2 regions of the Streptomyces halobius genome follow, and region 2 is predicted to be linked to the other one. Evidence: riboswitches for the same ligand, from Rfam matches in the RefSeq annotation. Region 2 holds a riboswitch; the other holds the start of a gene.

Region 1 (3,401 bases), 5.0 Mb from region 2:
CGGGGCCTGCGGCCCCGGGGCCCGATTCGGCGACCAGCAGCGCGGAAAGCCGGTGCCCGGCCGGGCGTGCGGCCCCGGAACCCGCCTCCCTCAGTCGAAGCTCACCGTCTCCAGCGCGCTCGCCGCCCGCCGGTCCAGCAGCACCGCCGAGCCGACGCCCTTCGGCAGCCGGGCCGCCTCCGCCCCGCCGACCAGCCGGCGCACCGCCCTGCGGTGCCGCGCGAAGGCGTACCCGGAGACACCGCGCCCCCGGGCCTCCTGGCCGGACAGCGCCACCTCGGGCGAGACGTCCAGCAGCACCAGATGCAGCCCTCGGCCGCCGCGCCGGGCCGAGCGCGCGATCCAGCGCCGCACCCACGCCTGCGTCCCGCAGTCATGGACCACCACGCTGTCGCGCGACCGCAGCGCGCGCCGCAGCCCGAGGTAGTGGGCGGCGCGGACCAGCGGACGGTAGAGGCCGTACGGCAGCCGGCGCAGCCTGCCGCGCTCCCAGCGTTCGCGGACGTCCTGCGAGTCGATGCGGTGCACCGCGGCGCCCCGGGCGTCCAGCGGCGGCACGATCCGGTGCATCAGCGTGCTCTTGCCGCTGCCCGGCAGACCGGAGACCACGACCAGATCACCGGCCGGAAAACGCATCCCGGTGGCGGGCCGGGCCCCCTCCCTCAAGTCCATGACCTCGGCATGGCGTCCTGGCCTGACGACAGCCAGGGCCAAGCGCCTGGGGCGGGGCATCGCGGCGCCCGCGACCCCCGCATTCGTCGCGAATGCGGCTTCCCTGTGCACCGTGATCGCCCCTCCCGGTCCGATACGAGTCCGGTTCAAGCCCGTTCTCTACCCGCAGAGTGTCAAGAAACGGTAATGCCCTTCAAGGCGATTGTCCGGTCCGTCCGCGCTGGGGACGCGCCGTGGACGTGCTCCGGTTCCGGTCGACGACCAGGGCTCCTTTATCCGGGGATCCCGTGCAATGATGTCGGCGCCACGTGCACACCGGCTCTTCACCGTGCACGGCCAACTCCATACCGGCCGCTTGAACCCGCGCGGGAGAGTCCCCGGCCGCCACGGCGGGGCGCCGAAGGAGCAAGTCCTCCCTTGAATCTCTCAGGCCCCTATACCGCGCAGGCGAGGCAGATCTGAAAAGCGAGCCACTGCCCGGTCGAAGGGGCGGCTCCACCCAAGGTGCAAACCGGGTCCGTTCGCGGGATCCCGGTGAACCTCTCAGGTTCCGATGACAGATGGGGAGAACGTCTTGTCACCCATGCCTGGGAGCCCGGAACCATGACTGATGCCCCCCGCCGAACCGCGCTCGATGCCACGCACCGTGCGCTCGGCGCCACCATGACCGACTTCGCCGGCTGGGACATGCCGCTGCGCTACGGCAGCGAACGCGAAGAGCATGTCGCCGTCCGCACCCACGCCGGCCTGTTCGACCTCTCCCACATGGGCGAGATCACCGTCACCGGACCGCAGGCCGCCGACCTGCTCGACTACGCGCTGGTGGGCAACATCGGCGGGGTGAAGGCGGGCCGCGCCCGCTACACGATGATCTGCGAGCCCGGGGGCGGCATCCTCGACGACCTGATCGTCTACCGCCTCGCCGAGCAGGAGTACATGGTCGTCGCCAACGCCTCCAACGCCCAGGTGGTGCTGGACGCGCTGACCGAGCGCGCGGGCGGCTTCGACGCCGAGGTCCGCGACGACCGGGACGCCTATGCGCTGATCGCGGTCCAGGGCCCGGAGTCCCTCGGCATCCTCAAGGGGCTGTCCCCCAAGCTCTCGACTTCGCTCGAGGAGGGAGGTGCCCCCATCGCCGATTTGGACGGCCTCAAGTACTACGCGGGCCTGCCCGGCACCGTCGCCGGAGTGCACGCGCTGATCGCCCGCACCGGATACACCGGCGAGGACGGCTTCGAGCTGTTCGTCCGGCCCGAGGACGCGGTCGCCCTCTGGGAGGCACTGACCGCGGCCGGGAAGGACGCCGGGCTGATCCCGTGCGGCCTGTCCTGCCGTGACACGCTGCGCCTGGAGGCGGGTATGCCGCTGTACGGGCATGAGCTGACCACCGGGACGACGCCCTTCGACGCCGGGCTCGGCCGGGTCGTGAAGTTCGAGAAGACCACCAACAACGGTGACTTCGTGGGCCGCGCCGCGCTGGAGGCGGCCGCCGAGCGCGCCGAGGCCAGCCCGCCGCGCAAGCTGGTCGGCCTGATCGCCGAGGGCCGCCGGGTCCCGCGCGCCGGCTACCCGGTCGTCGCGTCCGACGGCACGGTCATCGGCGAGGTCACCTCCGGGGCGCCGTCCCCGACCCTGGGCAAGCCGCTCGCCATGGCATATGTCGACGCGGCGTACGCCACGCCGGGCACCGAGGGTGTCGCCGTGGACATCCGTGGAAGCCATGAGCCGTACGAGGTCGTCGCGCTGCCGTTCTACAAGCGGCAGAAGTAACGCTTCAGCGACGGCGGACCCGGTAGGGGCGCGAGGCGAAAGCACCCGCGCGTCGCACCGCGCCAGACCTTCCCCTCGGCTTCGCCAGGGGCGACCCGCTTCACGATCACACCCTCGCGTACAGGAGAATCGAACCATGGACAACCCCCAGCAGCTGCGCTACAGCAAGGAGCACGAGTGGCTGTCGGCCGCCGAGGACGGCGTCTCGACGGTCGGCATCACGGAGCACGCCGCCAACGCGCTCGGCGATGTCGTCTTCGTGCAGCTCCCCGAGGTCGGTGCCACGATCACGGCGGGCGAGACCTGTGGTGAGCTGGAGTCGACCAAGTCGGTCAGCGACCTCTACTCACCGGTCAGCGGCGAGGTCACCGCGGTCAACGAGGACGTCGTCAGCGACCCCTCGCTGGTGAACACCGCCCCGTTCGAGGATGGTTGGCTGTTCAAGGTGAAGGTGAGCGGCGAGCCGGGCGAGCTGCTCTCGGCCGACGAGTACACCGCCTTCGCCGCCGGCTGAGCCCCGCCACCCTGCCACCGCCCGAGTGGAAGCTCCCCCGGACTCCGTCCGGCGGGACCCCATCGCGCCCCCTGACCCTCCAGGAAAACTCATGTCGCTTCTCAACAGCTCCCTCCATGAGCTCGACCCCGACGTCGCCGCCGCCGTCGACGCCGAGCTCCACCGTCAGCAGTCCACCCTCGAAATGATCGCGTCGGAGAACTTCGCTCCGGTCGCCGTCATGGAGGCCCAGGGCTCCGTCCTCACCAACAAGTACGCCGAGGGCTACCCCGGCCGCCGCTACTACGGCGGCTGCGAACACGTCGACGTCGTCGAGCAGATCGCCATCGACCGGATCAAGGCGCTCTTCGGCGCCGAGGCCGCCAACGTCCAGCCGCACTCGGGTGCGCAGGCCAACGCCGCCGCGATGTTCGCGCTGATCAAGCCGGGTGACACCATCCTGGGT
Region 2 (3,401 bases):
CGGTGCGCAGCAGCACCCGCGGCAGCGCGTCGGCGGCGGCCGCGTCCAGCTGCTCGATGTCGGCCTGGATGCCGAAGGCACCCCAGACGCCAGCCAGCTGCGCGCGCCCGGTGGTCTCGTCGCAGGCGATACCGACCAGGTCGGCGTCGACCTGGCGGAGGTTGACGCCGGCCTCGCGGGCGGCGGCGACGACCTCGGCGGCCCGGCCGGGCACCCGGGCGGTCAGCGTGTCGAAGAAGCTGTCGTGCACGATCTCCACGCCGCCGGCCCGCAGGCCCTCGGCGAGGATGGTGGCGTAGCGGTGGGTGCGCCGTGCGATGACCTGGAGGCCCTCGGGGCCGTGGTAGACGGCGTACATGCCGGCCATGACGGCCAGCAGCACCTGCGCGGTGCAGATGTTGCTGGTGGCCTTCTCGCGGCGGATGTGCTGCTCGCGGGTCTGCAGGGCGAGGCGGTACGCCTTGTTGCCGTCGGCGTCGACGGAGACGCCCACCAGGCGGCCCGGCAGGCTGCGGGCGAACTTCTCGCGTACGGCCATGAAGCCGGCGTGCGGTCCGCCGAAGCCCATCGGCACGCCGAACCGCTGGCTGGTGCCGACGGCGATGTCCGCGCCGAGCTCTCCGGGCGAGGCCAGCAGCGTCAGCGCGAGCAGGTCGGCGGCGACGGTGACGACCGCGCCGAGCTCCTGGGCCTGCGCTATGAGGGCGCGCGGGCCACGCACCGCGCCGGACGCGCCCGGGTACTGCAGCAGCATGCCGAAGACGCCGCGCTCGGCCATCTCCGCGGGGATGCCGTCGGTGAGATCCGCGACGACGACCTCGACGCCGGTCGGTTCGGCGCGGGTCCGGAGCACGGCGATGGTCTGCGGCAGACAGTCGGCGTCGACCAGGAAGACGCCCTGCTTGACCTTGCCGACGCGGCGGGAGAGGGCCATCGCCTCGGCGGCGGCGGTGCCCTCGTCCAGGAGGGAGGCGCCGGAGGTGGGCAGTCCGGTCAGGTCGGCGACCATCGTCTGGAAGTTGAGCAGCGCCTCCAGACGCCCCTGCGAGATCTCCGGCTGGTAGGGCGTGTACGCCGTGTACCAGGCGGGGTTCTCCATGACGTTGCGCAGGATCACCGGCGGTGTGAACGTGCCGTGGTAGCCAAGGCCGATCATGGACGACAGGACCTGGTTGCGGTCCGCGAGCCCGCGGAGCTCGTCCAGGACCTCGGTCTCGGAACGGCCCTGCGGCAGGCCGAGCGCCTCCGCACTCTTGATCACGTCGGGTACGGCCGTCGCGGTGAGCTCGTCCAGCGATCCGAATCCGATGTGCGCGAGCATCTTCGCCTGCGCCTCGTGGTCGGGACCTATGTGCCGGTGCTCGAAGGGCGTGCCGCGCTCCAGCTCGGTCAAGGAGATGCGATTGGTGGTCATCTGCGGGGGCCTCCTGGTCGATGCGACCTACGAGGGGCACCACGGCGCGGGTGCCCGGACGGCCTCCCCCTCTGTCATCTCAACCTGAGAGCTTCACCGGCCCGCGCGCCGCGGCCCGGCTTTCACCGTCGGTGAGAACGGGCTCCGGCGCTGTGCCTCTGTCGGTGGCCCGCCCTGCTTTCCAGAGTGACCTCGTCCATGCGGTACGTGTGCCTGAGAGATTCCGGGGAGGAGTTGCTCCTTCGGCGCCCTCGTCGCGAACGACAAAGGACTCTCCCGCATGGGGTCAGCGGCCATCCGCCAGCCTACCAGCGCACCCTCTGAAGGCTCGTTCGAGTGGCCGGGGCATGAAATCTGCCGTTTCGTAGTTGTCTACAGCGCAAGTGCGAGCAGTTGGAGGTGTCGTGCAAACCGATATCGATCCCAGGAGCCTGATCGGCCGCAAGGCGTTCGACCGGAACGGCACCAAAATCGGCACCATCGACGAGGTGTATCTCGACGATGCGACGGGGGAACCGGAATGGGCGGCCGTCCGCACCGGGCTCTTCAGCCGGGACGCCTTCGTCCCCCTGGAGCCGAGCGAAATCGTCGACGAGGGGCTCCGCATCCCCTATGACCGCAAGCTGATCAAGGACGCCCCGGACTTCGGGGTGGGCCGGCATCTCTCCCCCGAGCAGGAACTTCAGCTCTACCACCACTACCGGCTGGATATCTCCTCCCCCGCCTCGGACTCGGTGCCGTCCTCGCCACCAGTCGACAAGGATTTCGGCCGGATCGCCGGCTCGGAGGACTGACCGGACGCCGGCTCCGCGCCCACCACCAGCGGAAGGGGCTCCCCGGGCCGCAGCGCCGGGTCATCGACGGCGAAGGTCCGCACCCTGCCCGGTGCGGACCACGGCGTCTCGAAACGTACGGTCACCCGCCCCACCCCGCTCCCCTGCACCCAGCCGGCGCCGTACGCGTCGTGCACCACGTCCAGCCCCGGAGGCCAGCGGCGCGACCGCTGCTCCTCGGGCTCCGGCTCGCCCTCGGCCTCCGCCGCCGGCTCCGCTGCCGTCTGCGCCGACTCCTCGGCCTCCCGCTCCGTCGCCAGCTGTGCGAACAGGTCCTCCTGTGTGAAGTCGGCCAGCCCGCTCACCCCCACGCCCAGCAGCCGCACCCCGCCGGTCGTGTCCACCGTCTCCAGCAGCCGCACCGCGGCCTCCCGTACGACGCCGCGGTCGTCGGTGGGCCCGCGCAGCGTCTCCGAACGGGTCACGGTCGAGAAGTCGTAATTCCGCACCTTGATCACCACCGTGCGCCCGGACCGTCCGGAGGCCCGCAGCCGCTGCACACAGCGGTCGGCCAGCCGCACCAGCTCCGTCCGCACCCGCGTCCGGTCGGTCAGATCGACCTCGAAGGTGTCCTCGACCGAGACGGACTTCGCGTCCCGGTCGGCCACCACCGGCCGGTCGTCCTGGCCCAGCGCCATCACGTACAGCCCCGCGCCGTGGGCCTTGCCGAGCAGCCGCACCAGCTCCGCCTCACCGGCCTCCGCGGTCTCCGCCACCGTCGTGATGCCGGCCCGCCGCAGCGTCTCGGCCGTCGCGGGCCCCACCCCGGGCAGCGTCCGCACCGTCATCGGCCCCAGCAGCTCCCGCTCGGTGCCGGGCTCGATCACCACCAGGCCGTCCGGCTTGGCCGCCTCGGAAGCGATCTTGGCGAGCAGCTTGGCCCCGGCGAGCCCCACCGAACCCGTCAGGCCCGTGACCTCCCGGATGTCCCGCCGCAGCCGCTCCCCCACGGCCCGTACGGCGGCCGTGTCCGCCGCGACATCGCCGGCCTCCAGATCCACGAACGCCTCGTCCAGACTCAGCGGCTCCACCAGCGGCGACAGCTCCGCCAGCAGCTCCATCACCCTGTCGCTCACCTGGCGGTAGAGCGTGAAGCGGGGATGGAGATAGGCGGCGTTGGGACACAGCCGACGCGCCTGCGCCGTCGGCATCGC

What was found. Region 2 has a riboswitch for glycine ahead of gcvP (aminomethyl-transferring glycine dehydrogenase). Riboswitches for the same ligand answer to the same signal wherever they lie in the genome.
Region 1: it holds a riboswitch for glycine, as region 2 does, so the genes downstream of both, gcvT (glycine cleavage system aminomethyltransferase GcvT) here and gcvP (aminomethyl-transferring glycine dehydrogenase) in region 2, are expected to answer to the same signal.

Annotation. Positions count from the first base shown of each region.
Region 1 covers NZ_CP086322.1:3,306,111-3,309,511, forward strand. The annotation lists gene K9S39_RS15040 (AAA family ATPase) at 91-732, opposite strand; glycine riboswitch at 1,029-1,124, shown strand; gene gcvT (glycine cleavage system aminomethyltransferase GcvT) at 1,276-2,442, shown strand; gene gcvH (glycine cleavage system protein GcvH) at 2,579-2,956, shown strand; gene glyA (serine hydroxymethyltransferase) at 3,048-3,401, shown strand, end outside.
Region 2 covers NZ_CP086322.1:8,273,247-8,276,647, reverse strand. The annotation lists gene gcvP (aminomethyl-transferring glycine dehydrogenase) at 1-1,414, opposite strand, end outside; glycine riboswitch at 1,606-1,703, opposite strand; gene K9S39_RS37540 (PRC-barrel domain-containing protein) at 1,819-2,208, shown strand; gene K9S39_RS37535 (DNA polymerase IV) at 2,112-3,401, opposite strand, start outside.